DNA from 2 places in the Streptomyces sp. NPDC058257 genome. Region 2 is predicted to be linked to the other one. Evidence: riboswitches for the same ligand, from Rfam matches in the RefSeq annotation. Region 2 holds a riboswitch; the other holds the start of a gene.
The links. A riboswitch is a leader RNA that binds a small molecule or an ion and turns the genes downstream of it on or off. The one in region 2 is predicted to bind ZMP and ZTP.

Region 1 (7,663 bases), on a different contig from region 2:
ACCGCATCCGCAAGATCCGCAACCTCGACGATCGCCACCACTTCACCCTGGTCTGCCAGAACTTCGCGCAGCTGGGTCAGTTCGTGCACGTCGACAACGACGTGTTCCGCGCGATCAAGGCCGCGACGCCGGGCAGTTACACCTTCATCCTCCCCGCGACGAAGGAGGTGCCGCGTCAGCTCCTGCACCCGAAGAAGAAGACCGTCGGGGTCCGGATTCCCGACCATGTCGTCACGCAGGCCCTGCTCACCGAGCTCGGTGAGCCGCTGCTCTCCAGCACCCTGCTCCTGCCCGACGAGGAGGAGCCGCTGACGCAGGGCTGGGAGATCAAGGAACGGCTCGACCACCAGGTGGACGCCGTGGTCGACTCGGGTGACTGCGGCACGAGCCCGACCACCGTCATCGACTTCTCCGGTGGCGAGGCCGAGATCGTGCGCCGCGGGGCGGGCGACACCTCGCGGTTCGAGTAACCGCTTTCGCGTAGCCGCGCGGGTCCGGGCATCCTGGTCAGCCGGTGAGACCGGTGACCCGCATCGTGATGTTCAGGCGGCCCGAGGTCAGACCGGTCGCGGGGTCCGCGGTGCCCTCGTGGACCTTGGGCACGCCGTGGAAGATGTAGCGCGAGGGCCCGCCGAAGACGAACAGGTCACCCGAGGTCAGTTCGATGTCGGTGTAGGGCTTGGTGCGGGTCTCGGTGTTGCCCACGCGGAACACGCAGGTGTCGCCGATGGACAGGGAGACCACAGGGGCCGACGACCGCTCGTCCTTGTCCTGGTGCATGCCCATCTTGGCCTGCCCGTCATAGAAGTTGATCAGCGCCGTGTCCGGCGTGTAGTCGGCCGCGGCCGCCGCGTCCGCGTACGCCTCGGTCAGCGCCCGGCGGCCGAGCTCGACCATCCAGTCCGGGAACGCCGCGACCTGCCGGCCGTTCACGTCGCCGGCGGTGCGGGTGTACCGGTACGGCTGCCAGTGCCAGCCGACGCACACCGTCTGTACGGACATGACCCCGCCGCGCGGCAGCTCGGTGTGGCGGATCGGCACAGGACCGGTGGCCCAGCTTCGGCACGCCGTGACGAGTTCACGCTGCTGTTCCAGGGTGAGCCACTGCGGCACGTGCACCGCGCCGGGGGCGATCTCCGTGGCGGGGCGGGGGATCAGGGCGCTCACGCGGTCACCTCGGCGGGCAGGTGGGTGGTGACCCAGCGGTGGCGTACGTCCCAGGTGGCGCCGTCGGCTGTCGCGCCGCGCAGTCCGTGGAGCACGTCGTCTCCGGCGAGGGCCGGAACGCGGGAGTCCTTGAGCGAGGCGAAGGCGTAACTGCGGGCCGGGTCCCAGTCGGTGGAGTGGCGCAGGCGACGGGCCAGCTGGGCGAGGCCGAGCGGCGCGGCTGCCATGACCCAGGCGTCCGGGAGCTCCGTGGTGAGGCGGCGGGCGGGGCGCAGCCAGGACGCGGCCGTCTCGGGCCAGCTCACCGTGGTGAGGATCGTGCCGCCGCGGTCCTTCCACGCGGCGGCGAAGGCCTCGGCGGCGGCCCGGGATGCGGTGTCGCGGCTGTGGCCGACGGTGACGGTCTCGATTCGCGCCTTCGGCAGGGTCAACAGGCCGATCAGGGCGGCGAGTTCGGCCTCGGTGTGCGCTGCCGGGGCGGGCAGGTCCGCGTGGGCGGCCAGGTCGGCGGCGCCGATCAGGGGTGAGCGGGAGTTCTCCCGCTCCTTCAGGATGCTCATGGTGTGCCGGTGCTTTCTGGGTCTGCTTTCCATCGAGCGTACTGAGCGGGCAGGCACACCGCGCAGGGACGGTAACCGGCCGCGACCGCGGTGCCCTCGTCGGGGAAGAACACCCGGTGGGTGGAGTAGGGGCCGCGGGCGAGGGCCCGCAGCGCGGAAGGGCAGTCCAGGCGGCCGTACAGTCGCCCGCGGCGATGTCCGGCCAGAGTGCCCGGAGCGCTGCTGGGGTACGGCTTTCCGTCCTGGCCGCACAGGGTGTACGAACGCGGGTACGGGCGCCCGGCGGCCGGGTCGGGGTTCATGCCGCGTCGTGGAAGACCAGGCCGAGCGTGCGCCGCCGCCCGGAGCGGACGGTGCTCACGCCGTGCCGCATCGGCGCGGTCGACCAGCCGCGCTTGGAGGCCACGGGCCGGTCCCGGGTCGTGAAGACGAGCCCGTGGCCCAGCGGCAGGGTCGTGGACGATCCGCGCGACTGGGCGCGGGGGCGCTGCTCGGTCATGATGAACTCGCCACCGGTGAAATCGGCCCCGGGGGCGTCGAGGCCGATGACGACCTGGAGCGGGAAGAGCATGTCGCCGAAGACGTCGCGGTGCAGGGCGTTCCAGTCGCCGGGCCCGTAGCGCAGGAGGATCTGGGCGGACTTGACCTGCCCGGCCGCGTGGCACATCCCCACCCACTCCTCCAGGCTCCCGGGCCAGGGGGCGGGCTTGCCGAGCTTCTCGGCCCAGTCGCGGGCGATGGGCAGCAGGCGAGGGTAGAACGCTGCACGCAACTCGCGTACTACATCGGGGAGTTCGTGGGTGAAGTAGCGGTAGCGGCCGGAGCCGAAGCGGTAGCGGCCCATGTCGACGGTCGCGCGGAAGCGGTCGGTGTCGTCGTACAGGGCGGCGATGTCGCGGCAGACGCCGGGGGTCAGAAGCGGGCCGGTGAGGGCGTGGCCGTACTCGTCGAGCTCGGCGGTCAGCGCGTCCCAGTTCTCGGCGGCGACGCGTTCACCGACACGGGTATCCGCCACGTGAGTGGTGTCGATCATGATCAGAACCCTTCGTGGTCGTGCGGATCGGAGGCGGGTGTCGCGATCACGCGTGTTGACGGCATGGGGACGTCACGCCGCGCACTGCCGTCAGCGGGCATTGTGGAAGATCACGCCGAGCGTGTTGCGGTGGCCGGATTCCACGGCGTTGGTGCCGTGCCGCATGGGGTGACGTCGGTAGCCGTCGCGGCCGCGGACGGGCCGGTGCCGGACAGGGAAGATCATGCCCTGGCCGAGCTGCGGCTTGACGACCACGGCGCGCGACTGGAAGCGCGGCCGCTGCTCCACGAAGACGTTCTCCCCGCCGGTGAAGTCCTCGCCGGCCTCGTTCAGCATGACGGCGATCTGCAGCGGGAAGACGATGTCTCCGTAGACGTCTTGATGCAGACAGGCGTAGTCGCCCTCGCCGTAGTTCAGGATCAGCGGGGTGGGGCGCCGCTGCCCGTTCTCCGCGCACTCGGCGAGCAACTCCTCCAGCGTGGGCGGGAAGGTGCGCTCGTCGAGCTGCGGGGCCCACTGGTTGGCCATCCACGCCATCGGCGGATACAGCTTCTCGCGCAGTGTCCGCACGAGCGGGACGGAGGCCGGGTCGGCGAAGTACTTGTAGGTGCCACGGCCGAAGTTGTGCCGCTGCATGACCACGGTCGAGCGGAAGCGGCTCGGCTCGTCGAACGTGGCGATGATCTCCTGACACTGCTCACGCGACAGCAGCGGAGGCGTGAGCGCCACGCCCTCCGCGTTCAACTGGGCATAGAGATCAGCCCACTTCAGTTCTCCGAGTGCGGGAATCGTCGGTTCGGACGGACCGCGGGGCGGGGCGTCCGACCCGGGCTCGGGGCCGAAGAGGTCGGGGGTGAGGATGGTCTTGTGCATGATTCCGTGTCCTTCGTACCGTGGGGCAGGCTGGCCCGCGCGTACTCGATGTTCGCCGCCCGCGGGTACGCGTGCTGGCGGCATTCGGACACGGCGTTCCGCCGACGGGTCATGCCGACGCCGACAAGCACGACCGCCATCCCCACGGCCACCCGGATGCTGAACGCCTCGTCGAGCACGATGGCGCCCAGCGCCACGGAGACCACCGGCAGCAGATACCCGACGGTCGCCGCGTTGGTCGCGCCCTCGTCCGCGATGATCCGGTAGGTGAGGTGGAAGGTGACGCCGGTGGCGAAGATCCCCAGGACGACCACGGCGATCAGCGCGGTGCGATCCACGTGGATCGTCTCCAGGCCGCCGACCGGCAGGGCCAGTGCCGTCAGGCCCGTGGCCGCCATGAGCTGGGCGGCGGAGAGGGAGAGGGTGGGCACACCCTTCCCGACGAGGTGGTGCCCCATGTACGCGAAACCGACGGCGTAGCTCGCCGCCGCGCCCACGATGGCGAGCGCGCCCCAACTCGTCAGGCCTGACTGCTGCCATGGCGCGAAGATCAGCGACGTACCCGCGAAACCGATGAGGAGCCCGGCGAGGCGGATGGGGCGCAGGCCTCGTTCCGTACCGATGGCGAGGCCGATCAGGACGGACCACAGCGGAGTCGTCGCGTTCAGGGCGCCCGCCACACCGGAGTCGACGGTCTGCTGGCCGACGCTGAAGAGGCCGAAGGGCAGGGCGTTGCAGAAGAAGGCGGCGACGAAGACGTGCTTCCACGTCGCACGGCCCCGGGGAAGGCGGCCCCGCGTACCGAAGAGCAGGACCGTCAGGGTCGCCGCGCCGAGTGCGCAGCGAAGGAGGGTGACCTGCACGGGAGACAGGCCTTCCAGGGCCAGTTTGATCCAGAGGAAGGTCGATCCCCACAGGAGGGCGAGTACGCCCACTCTCACCGCTGCCCGGGTTCTTCCGGGGACGCCATTCACTGTTCGCTCTCGCTCTCCTTGGCCGGATCCTTGTCAGGGAACGATGCCGTCACCGACATGAAAGGACAAGCAACAAGATTTGAACTTTCATTAAGCTCAGCTACATCCGCAATACCAGCGCCCCTCGTCCCGCACCGTCCCTTAGGCTGAGAGGCGGGCCGTGACTGGCGCTGAGGTGGAGCACCACCGGGGAGCGGCCTGACATCGTGTCGATGCCGCGCGCCTGGGCGACTCACCCTGAAGCTCAGGAGTGGCACATGCCCCAGACGCAGACAGCTCGCCCGATGGACGGCACCGGCCTCGCCCGTCGCATCGTCGAATCGAGCTCCGCGACCGCCGCCGACATCCGCCGTCGCACCGGTGTGTCCCCGTGCCTCGCGACCGTCCTCGTCGGTGAGGACCCCGCCTCGGTGACCTACGTCCGTATGAAGCGCTCCCGCTGCGAGAAGGCCGGCATCGAGTCACGGCACGTCGCCCTGCCCGCTTCGGTCGGCACCGCCGAACTGGTCGCGACGATCACCGCGCTCTCCCAGGACCCGACCGTCCACGGCATCCTGCTGCAGCACCCCGCAGGTCCCCACATCGACGAGCGCGCCGCCTTCGAGGCGATCGCGCCGGACAAGGACGTCGACGGGGTGACCATGCACTCCTTCGCGGCGATGGGCTTCGGCCTGCCCGGCTTCGTGTCCTGCACCCCCGGCGGCATCATGCGCCTGCTCGACGAGTACGACGTCGACCTCACCGGCAAGCACGCAGTCGTCGTGGGACGCAGCGCCATCCTCGGCAAGCCCGCGGGGATGCTGCTCCTGGGCAGGGACGCGACGGTCACGTACTGCCACTCGCGCACCGCGGACCTGTCAGCGATCGTGCGGCAGGCCGATGTCCTGCTCGCCGCGGTCGGACGCCCGCGCTTCATCACCGGCGCGGACATCAAGCCCGGCGCCGTGGTGATCGACGCGGGCTACAACCCGGGGAACGTCGGCGACATCGACTTCGACACCGCCCGTGACCGGGCGAGCCTGATCACGCCCGTACCCGGCGGCGTCGGACCCATGACCATCGCCGTGCTCCTCGCCCAGACGGTCGAGGCGGCGACGCGGCAGCTCGGCCTGAGCTGATCACGGTCGTCTGAGAAGGGAGTGGCTCAGGAACGGCTCAGGACGCTGACCCCGTTCGCCGTCACGATCGCCGCGATGGCGAGGCACTCCACCCAGTCGAGGGCCTGGCCCAGGACGACCATGCCCACCAGCGCCGCGAGGACCGGGTTGACGCTCATGAAGATCCCGAAGAAGCGGGCGTCGACCCGGCGCAGGGCGAGCAGGTCGGCGAGGAAGGGGACCGCGGAGGAGAGGATGCCCGCGGTGGCGGCGCAGGCAAGGGCGGTGGCCGTCGGCGGGTGGTGGGCGAGGACCACGATGCCGACCGGCAGATAGAGGAGCCCGGAGATCCCCGCGGCGGCGGCCGAGCCCTCGACGCCCGGGAGGCGGGCTCCGACCGTACGGTTGAGCAGGATGTACGAGGCCCAGCAGGCCGCGGCGAGCAGGCCGAGCGCGATACCGACGTAATCCGTGCTGGGCCGCGGGCGGGCCAGGGCCACCACCGCCACCCCCGCGACGGCCGCACAGCCGAGGTCCACCGCACGGCGGGACGCGGCCAGCGCGACCGACAGCGGGCCCAGGAACTCAAGGGTCACCGCGAGGCCGAGGCCCACGCGGTCGATCGCGGTGTAGAGGGAGAGGTTCATGGTGGCGAAGACCGCCGCCAGGCACAGCAGCGGCCACCACTGACGCCAGGTGAAGGCGCGTATCCTGGGCCTGCCCACCGTCAGGAGCACGGCTCCCGCGACCCACTGCCGCACGGCCACGACACCGGCGGGGCCGATGACACCGAACGCCAAGGCGCCTGTGGCAGCGCCGACTTGGTTGGACAGGCCGCTGCCGAACATCATCGCCATGCCCGGCAGACGGCCTCGTGCACTCGCGCCCTCGCCGGCCGGGCCGCCCTGACCGGCCGGAACGACAGCGGACGCGGCTTGGCTCTGAGACGTTCGCATGCATCGCAGGATGCATCACCCGCGCGCATACTAAAAATGCATGCACGCGCTCATCTATACGCTCTGGTCATCCATACGTCCCGGTTGTGTCTACGCTGTGGTCATGGATCTGGAACTGCGGCATCTGCGCTGCCTGGTCGCCATCGTCGACACGGGCGGCTTCACCGATGCCGCCGCCGAGTTGGGGGTCTCCCAGGCGGCCGTCTCACGGACCCTCGGCGGGCTCGAGGAGGTGCTGGGGGCGCGCCTCCTGCACCGCACCAGCCGGAGCGTCACGCCCACGACCGCGGGGGTGCAGGTTCTCGCCCGGGCCCGGCATCTGCTCGCGGAGGCCGACGACCTCATCCGGGAGGCGACCACCGGACACACGCGGCTGCGCATCGGCCACGCCTGGTCGGCGATGGGCCGCCACACGGCGGAGTTCCAGCGCCGCTGGGCCGCCGGACATCCCGACGTCGAGCTGTACTTGATCCGGACGAACTCCGCGACCGGCGGCCTAGCCGAGGGCCTGTGCGACCTCGCCGTCGTCCGCACCACCTTCAACGAGGCCCGCTTCGCCAGCGCCGTCGTCGGTCACGAGCGCCGCTTCTGCGCACTGGCGAGCGACGACCCATGGGCCAGGCGGCGTTCCGTTCCGCTGGCCGACATACAGGGCCGTACGCTCCTCATCGACCGGCGCACCGGCACCACCACCGCCGAGCTGTGGCCCGAAGAGGCCCGGCCCCCGGTGGAGTACACCCAGGACATCGACGACTGGCTCGCCATCATCGCGTCGGGCCGCTGCGTCGGTCTCACCCCGGAGAGCACCGCCAATCAGTACCGCCGCGACGGCGTCGTGTTCCGCCCGCTGCGCGACGCCGACCCGATCGCCGTACACCTCATCTGGCGCCGCCACGACCCGCATCCCATGACGCACGCCGCCGTGGCTCTCCTGACGGACCTCTACCGGAACTGAGGCGGCGGTTCGCCCGTGCCGAGCTGCAGACCGGGCCGCCCCACGGTC
Region 2 (7,663 bases):
CTCTTCCACCGGCGCCTCCCCGAACCGCGCCAACGCCAACGCCCCCACCACAGCGACCACGAACCCAAGCACCGCGAGCCACTCCAACCCGCCCCGAGTCCGGTCCCCCAACCACACCACGCCCACCACCGCGGGCCCGATCGTCTCCCCGACGACCATCCCCGCGGTAGCGGTCGTCACCGACCCCCGCTGCAACGCGGAGGTGAGCAACAGAAACGCCGCACCCCCACCCACCAGCAGCGCATAGCAGGCAGGGTTCCTCACCAACGCCCCCGGCGAGACATCGTCGATCAGCCGCACCGCCACCTCCACCACCCCGAACCCGAGCCCGGCGCCGAGCCCCAGAGCCAGCGCCCGCCCCCGCCCGGGCAGCCGCCCCGCCACCGCGCCGAGCAGCAGCACCCCCACCGCCACACCCAGCATCGCGTACCGCAGAGTCGTCGATCCGACGCCCGCGCCCTCGTCCCCCGAAGCGAGCCCCAGCATCGCGAGCCCCGCGCACACCACCCCCACAGCGGCCCACTCCACCCCGCTCAACCGCACCCGCAGCAACCGCGAGGCCACCACGGCCGTGACGGCGAGGCTGGCGGCGAGCGCCGCCCCGACGGCGTAGATCGGGATGGAGCGCAACGCCACGATCTGCAGCAGGAACCCGAGCCCGTCGAGCCCGAGCCCCACGACGTACCGCCACTGCTTCACCGCGCGCAGCAGCAGCGCGGGATCGACCCCGGACCCCGTTCCCGGCGCCGTGGCGCGGGCGGCGACGGCCTGGAAGACGGAGGCCGTGCCGAAGCAGACCGCTGAACCGAGCGCGCAAATCATCCCAAGAGACACGAAGTGACTCTAGAGGAAAGGGATTCGCTTGAGCCGTTTGGCATGGCCATGGACACCTACCTACGCTGAGCGCCGATCATGTACGTCAACGGGGGAGCAGTAAGGCAGATGGCAGCGGAACAGAAGCAAGCGCAAGCGCAGAAGCAAGCGCAGAAGCAAGCGCAGAAGCAAGCGCAAGAGCAGAAGAAGTCGCGGCGCAGGCTGCGGTCCAGCACGGTCGTGCTCGGCGGAATGGGCGTCCTGGCGGCTGCCCTGACCTCATGCGGCTCGGATCCGGACAAGCGGTGCGTGGACCGCGACAGCTACAACTCGCTCACCGGTTACAAAATCGTCGGCGACAAGAACTGCAAGAGCGGTACGTCCTCCTCGAAGGGCAAGGGGGGCAGTTCCTACGGATCGGGCACGGGCTCAGGCACCGGCAAGTCCGGGCGCACGGACGCCGACTGGTACTACGACAGCGACGTCGACGGCCGCTACGCCGACTACGGCACCTTCAGCCGCAGCGAGGCCGTCGACCGCGACGGCCTCGGCTGCTCGGGCAGCGGCGGCGGCTGAGTCCATGGAGCGCCGCACCCTCACGCCCCGCCCCGGCTGGCAACGGACCGTCGAGGACCAGGGGCTCATCTACCCCCTCACCCGCTACCCCGACGACTCCCTGCGCCCCTACTGGGACGAGTCCGCCTGCTACGTCTTCTCGCTGCCCGAGGTCGAAGCCCTCGAAGAGGTCGTGGAGGAGCTGCACGCGATGTGCCTGGCGGCAGCCGAGCACATCGTCGAGCACGACCGCCTCCCCGACCTCGGCATCACGGACCCGCGAGTGGCCGAAGCGGTCACCGAGGCCTGGCACCGCCGAGCCGAACTCCCGTCCCTCTACGGGCGCTTCGACCTGCGTTACGACGGCACCGGCGGCCCGGCCAAGATGCTGGAGTACAACGCCGACACCCCCACCTCCCTGGTCGAGGCCGCGAGCCCCCAGTGGTTCTGGATGGAGGAGTGCTTCCCGGGCGCCGACCAGTGGAACTCCCTCCACGAACGCCTCGTCGACGCCTGGAAGAAACAGGCCTCGCTGCTCCCGCCCGGCGGCCCGCTGTACTTCGCGCACTCGGCGGGCGACGAGCTCGGCGAGGATCTGATGACGGTCGCGTATCTGCGCGAGACCGCGCAGCAGGCCGGGCTCGACACCGAGGCGATCTCCATGGAGGACATCGGCTGGGACCGGCTCTCGCGGCGCTTCGTCGACAAGAAGCTCGGCTTCATCCGCAGCTGCTTCAAGCTCTATCCGTGGGAGTGGCTGACCACCGACCGATTCGCCCCGCACGTCCTTCAGACCCTCGACAACGGCGGCGGCACCGGTTCCACCCTGTGGATCGAGCCCGCCTGGAAGATGCTCCTCTCCAACAAGGCGCTGCTCGCGATCCTCTGGGAGCTGTACCCCGGTCACCCCAACCTCCTGCCCGCCTACCTGGACGGCCCGCGTGAGCTGGCTTCCGGGCGGGGCTACGTCGCCAAGCCCCTCCTCGGCCGCGAGGGCGCGGGCGTCACGATCCATCCGCCGGGCGCCGAGGTCCCCATGGCGGTCGAACCCGTCGGACCCGTCGTACGGGAAGAGGCCTGCTGCTACCAGGAGTTGGCGCCGCTGCCCGATTTCGACGGCAACCGTGTGGTGCTCGGCGCGTGGGTCGTCGAGGGCGAGGCGGCGGGTCTTGGCATCCGGGAGTCGGCGGGTCCGATCACGGACGAGTACGCGAGGTTCCTGCCGCACGTGATTCTCTGAGCGGCCTACGTCCGCGCCAAGTCCCCCGAGTACGCTGCCGTTCGTTCGAGATGACGCACTCGGAGGCGGAGCGACCATGGCCGACAGCAGGATCAACACCACGCAGCCTCACACGGCCAGGATCTGGAACTACTGGCTCGGCGGCAAGGACAACTACCCCGTCGACCAGGCCGCCGGGGACCAGATCCGCACGCTGCACCCCGGCATCGGCGCGTACGCGCTCGCCGACCGGCAGTTCCTCGGGCGCGCCGTGAGCCACCTCGTGACCGAGTGCGGCATCCGGCAGTTCCTCGACATCGGCACCGGCCTGCCGACCGCCGACAACACCCACGAGGTCGCCCAGCGGCTCGCCCCCGAGTCCCGTGTCGTCTACGTGGACAACGACCCGTTGGTCCTCACCCACGCGCGCGCCCTGCTCACCAGTACCCCCGAGGGCAGCACCGACTACCTCGACGAGGATCTGCGCAATGTGGAGGCGATCCTCGAACACGCGGCCAAGACCCTGGACTTCGACCAGCCGGTGGCGCTGATCCTGCTCGGAGTCGTCATCTTCATCGAGGACGACTCCGAGGCGTACGGCATCGTGCGCCGCCTGCTCGACGCGCTGCCGGCCGGCAGCCACCTGGTCCTCTCGCACACGATCACAAGCCCGGAGATGCCCGACGTGGACGAGGCGGTGGCGTTCTGGAACGAGAACGGCACACCCAGGCTCACGCAGCGCGCCCCCGGGCAGGTCGCCGCGTTCTTCGAGGGCCTGGACCTCCTGGAACCCGGCGTGGTGTCGTGCAACCGCTGGCGCACGGAGACCGCACCCGGCGTCGAGGACGTGGCCATGTTCGGCGGGGTCGGAGTCAAGCACTGACCCCGGACCGGATCACCCCCGGAACTACGCCAGCCCCCCCCCCCCGGAACTACGCCAGCACCCCCCGCAGCTGGTCAAGCCCCCAGTCCAGGTCCTCCTTGCTGATCACCAGCGGCGGAGCGATCCGGATCGTCGAGCCGTGGGTGTCCTTGACGAGGACACCCCGGCCCATCAGCTTCTCCGAGATCTCGCGGCCCGTGCCGTGCGACGGGTCGATGTCGACGCCCGCCCACAGCCCGCGGCCCCGCACCTGTGTCACCGCGCCCGTCCCGGCGAGCAGTCCCAGTTCGGCGTGCAGATGCTCGCCCAGCTCGGTGGCCCGCTGCTGGAACTCGCCCGAGCTCAGCATCGCGACGACCTCAAGGGCCACCGCGCACGCCAGTGGATTGCCGCCGAACGTCGAGCCGTGCTCACCCGGCTTGAACACGCCGAGGACATCCGCGTCCGCCACCACCGCGGACACCGGCACGACGCCCCCGCCGAGCGCCTTGCCCAGGATGTACACGTCCGGCACCACGCCCTCGTGCTCGCACGCGAACGTCCTGCCCGTCCTGCCGAGCCCCGACTGGATCTCGTCCGCCATGAAGAGGACGTTCCGCTCCCGCGTCAACTCCCGTACGCCCGCGAGATATCCGGCCGGGGGTACGAGGACCCCCGCCTCGCCCTGGATCGGCTCAAGGAGCACGGCCACGGTGTTCTCCGTGACCGCGGCCCGCATCGCCGTCAGGTCGCCGTACGGCACGATCTCGAATCCCGGCGTGTAAGGACCGAAGTCCGCCCGCGCCTCGGCGTCCGTCGAGAAGCTGACGATGGTCGTGGTCCGCCCATGGAAGTTGTCGCGCGCGACAACGATCTTCGCCCTGCCGTCGGGCACGCCCTTGACCTGGTACCCCCACTTCCTGGCGGTCTTCACGGCCGTCTCCACCGCCTCGGCGCCGGTGTTCATCGGCAGCACCATCTCCTTGCCGCACAGCTCGGCGAGGCGTGTACAGAACTCGGCGAACCGGTCGTGGTGGAAGGCCCGCGATGTGAGCGTCACCCGCTCCAGCTGCTCCTTGGCCGCGTCGATCAGACGGCGGTTGCCGTGCCCGAAATTCAGGGCCGAGTACCCGGCGAGCATGTCGAGGTAGCGGCGCCCCTCGACGTCCGTCATCCAGGCGCCGTCGGCCGACGCGACCACGATGGGCAGCGGGTGGTAGTTGTGCGCGCTGTGGGCTTCGGCCGAGGTGATGAACTCTTCGGTAGTCGACACGGGGTCTCCGTTCGTCCTGCGGCGGCGGGCGGGTGTGGTGCCCTGTTTCTATCGTCGCTCGGATCGCGGACGAAGAAACCCGCCGCGGCGGCGTGCCCGCTAGGCTGGCCGCTACAGCACGGCGACTGGCGCGCGGGGAACGGACCCCGGGGGAGCCGTGCGAGGCAGAACCCTTCGAGGTGCCGACCGCCTGGGCACCCCGGGACCACGACCGGACACTGACCGCTCGCCCCGGAGGACGCCGTATGAACCGCCCCCTTTCCCCGGATCTCCCGAACACCCTCAGCCATCCCGCGCTCGCCGCCGAGGACTCCGAACTTGCCGCTCTCATCGCTGCCGAGGAGCAGCTCCAGGCCGACACCCTGCGCCTGATCCCCAGCGAGAACTACGTCTCCACGGCCGTCCTCGAAGCCTCCGGCACGGTCCTTCAGAACAAGTACAGCGAGGGCTACCCTGGCCGCCGCTACTACGAGGGCCAGCAGAACATCGACCCCGTCGAGCGCCTCGCCGTCGCCCGCGCCAAGTCCGTCTTCGGCGTCGAGCACGCGAACGTGCAGCCCTACTCCGGCTCCCCGGCCAACCTCGCCGTCTACCTCGCCTTCGCCGAGCCCGGCGACACCGTGATGGGCATGGCCCTGCCCATGGGCGGCCACCTCACCCACGGCTGGGGCGTCTCCGCCACGGGCAGGTGGTTCCGCGGCGTCCAGTACGGCGTCCGCCATGACACCGGCCTGATCGATTTCGACGAGGTGCGCGACCTCGCCCTCAAGGAGCGCCCGAAGCTGATCTTCTGCGGTGGCACCGCACTCCCCCGCACCATCGACTTCGCCGCCTTCGCCGAGATCGCCCGCGAGGCGGGGGCCGTCCTCGTCGCCGACATCGCGCACATCGCGGGCCTGATCGCGGGCGGCGCCCACCCCTCACCGGTGCCGTACGCCGACGTGATCTCCACGACCACCCACAAGACCCTGCGCGGCCCGCGCGGCGCGATGCTGATGTCCCGCGAAGAGCACGCCAAGGCCATCGACAAGGCAGTCTTCCCCGGTCTGCAGGGCGGTCCGCACAACCAGACCACCGCGGCGATCGCCGTCGCCCTGCACGAGGCGTCGCGGCCCTCCTTCCGCGACTACGCCCACGCCGTCGTCGCCAACGCGCGGGCACTCGCCCAAGCCCTGCTCGACCGCGGCTTCGACCTGGTCTCCGGCGGTACCGACAACCACCTGATCCTGATGGACCTCACCCCCAAGGACGTACCGGGCAAGGTCGCCGCCAAGGCCCTGGACCGGGCCGGGATCGTCGTCAACCACAACACCGTGCCCTACGACCCGAGGAAGCCGTTCGACCCCTCCGGCGTCCGCATCGGCACCCCCTCGCTCACCTCCCGGGGCCTGGGAACGCAGCACATGCCGACCGTCGCCGACTGGATCGACCGGGGCGTCGCCGCGGCCCGCGCCGGCGACGAGGACGCCCTGACGAAGATCCGGTCCGAGGTCGCCGACCTGATGGCAGCCCATCCCGCTCCGGGCCTGCCCGCCCACTGAGCCGCGGCCCCTGAACGCACTGTGTTCCTCGTCTCATCGGAGACGGGGAACAGCAGCAACGGACTGAACGCCGAAGCGCCGGATCACAAGATCGCGGCACACCCGTCACACGACTGTTTCCGAGCTATGAGAGTCACCTGAGAGAATGAGCCCCATGGCCATTGATCGTCCTCGCGTGCTCTCCGGAATCCAGCCCACCGCAGGCTCGTTCCACCTCGGCAACTACCTTGGCGCGGTCCGCCAGTGGGTGGCGCTGCAGGAGTCTCACGACGCCTTCTACATGGTGGTGGACCTGCACGCGATCACGATCCCGCAGGACCCGGCCGAGCTGCGCGCCAACACCCGGCTCGCCGCCGCCCAGCTCCTCGCCGCGGGACTCGACCCCGAGCGCTGCACGCTCTTCGTCCAGAGCCACGTCCCCGAGCACGCCCAGCTCGGCTGGGTCATGAACTGCCTCACGGGCTTCGGTGAGGCGTCGCGCATGACGCAGTTCAAGGACAAGGCGGCCAAGCAGGGTGCCGACCGCGCCTCCGTGGGCCTCTTCACGTACCCGGTCCTCCAGGTCGCGGACATCCTGCTCTACCAGGCGAATCAGGTTCCCGTCGGTGAGGACCAGCGCCAGCACATCGAGCTGACCCGTGACCTCGCGGAGCGCTTCAACGGCCGCTTCGGTGAGACGTTCACCGTTCCGGCGGCGTACATCCTCAAGGAGACGGCGAAGATCTTCGATCTCCAGGACCCGGCGATCAAGATGAGCAAGTCGGCGTCCACCCCGAAGGGCCTGATCAACCTCCTCGACGAGCCCAAGGCCACCGCCAAGAAGGTCAAGAGCGCGGTCACCGACACCGACACGGTCGTGCGCTACGACACGGTGGAGAAGCCGGGTGTCAGCAACCTCCTCAGCATCTACTCCACGCTCACCGGCACCGGTATTCCGGAACTGGAGCAGAAGTACGCCGGCAAGGGCTACGGTGCGCTGAAGACGGACCTCGCCGACGTCATGGTCGACTTCGTGACTCCCTTCCGGGACCGCACCCAGGCCTACCTGGACGACCCGGAGACGCTCGACTCGATCCTGGCCAAGGGCGCGGAGAAGGCGCGCGCCGTCGCCGCGGAGACACTTGCCCAGGCGTACGACAAGGTGGGCCTCCTGCCCGCCAAGCACTGAGCCACACCGCCCCCTGCACCACACGAGGCACAGCAGCGCCCTCTGCCCGCCATCCGACCGACAGGAGTACGACGTGGGGACCGTAACGATCGGTGTGTCGATCGCGGTCCCGGAGCCTCACGGCAGCCTGCTCCAGGAGCGGCGCGCGGGCTTCGGGGACCCCGCGGCGCACGGCATCCCCACCCACGTCACGCTGCTGCCGCCGACCGAGGTGGACGCCACGGCGCTGCCC

Region 1: another riboswitch for ZMP and ZTP. It lies ahead of ACFVXC_RS35020 (bifunctional 5,10-methylenetetrahydrofolate dehydrogenase/5,10-methenyltetrahydrofolate cyclohydrolase); the one in region 2 lies ahead of glyA (serine hydroxymethyltransferase).

Annotation. Positions count from the first base shown of each region.
Region 1 covers NZ_JBHVXJ010000021.1:154,063-161,725, reverse strand. The annotation lists gene ACFVXC_RS35055 (L-threonylcarbamoyladenylate synthase) at 1-470, shown strand, start outside; gene ACFVXC_RS35050 (alpha-ketoglutarate-dependent dioxygenase AlkB family protein) at 508-1,167, opposite strand; gene ACFVXC_RS35045 (hypothetical protein) at 1,164-1,727, opposite strand; gene ACFVXC_RS35040 (Ada metal-binding domain-containing protein) at 1,724-2,029, opposite strand; gene ACFVXC_RS35035 (2OG-Fe(II) oxygenase) at 2,026-2,760, opposite strand; gene ACFVXC_RS35030 (2OG-Fe(II) oxygenase) at 2,851-3,633, opposite strand; gene ACFVXC_RS35025 (DMT family transporter) at 3,528-4,574, opposite strand; ZMP/ZTP riboswitch at 4,758-4,843, shown strand; gene ACFVXC_RS35020 (bifunctional 5,10-methylenetetrahydrofolate dehydrogenase/5,10-methenyltetrahydrofolate cyclohydrolase) at 4,865-5,725, shown strand; gene ACFVXC_RS35015 (DMT family transporter) at 5,752-6,660, opposite strand; gene ACFVXC_RS35010 (LysR family transcriptional regulator) at 6,764-7,615, shown strand; gene ACFVXC_RS35005 (PPOX class F420-dependent oxidoreductase) at 7,603-7,663, opposite strand, start outside.
Region 2 covers NZ_JBHVXJ010000003.1:602,240-609,902, reverse strand. The annotation lists gene ACFVXC_RS11785 (hypothetical protein) at 1-822, opposite strand, end outside; gene ACFVXC_RS11780 (hypothetical protein) at 1,066-1,389, shown strand; gene ACFVXC_RS11775 (glutathionylspermidine synthase family protein) at 1,394-2,608, shown strand; gene ACFVXC_RS11770 (SAM-dependent methyltransferase) at 2,685-3,470, shown strand; gene rocD (ornithine--oxo-acid transaminase) at 3,520-4,722, opposite strand; ZMP/ZTP riboswitch at 4,834-4,925, shown strand; gene glyA (serine hydroxymethyltransferase) at 4,968-6,263, shown strand; gene trpS (tryptophan--tRNA ligase) at 6,418-7,431, shown strand; gene ACFVXC_RS11750 (2'-5' RNA ligase family protein) at 7,505-7,663, shown strand, end outside.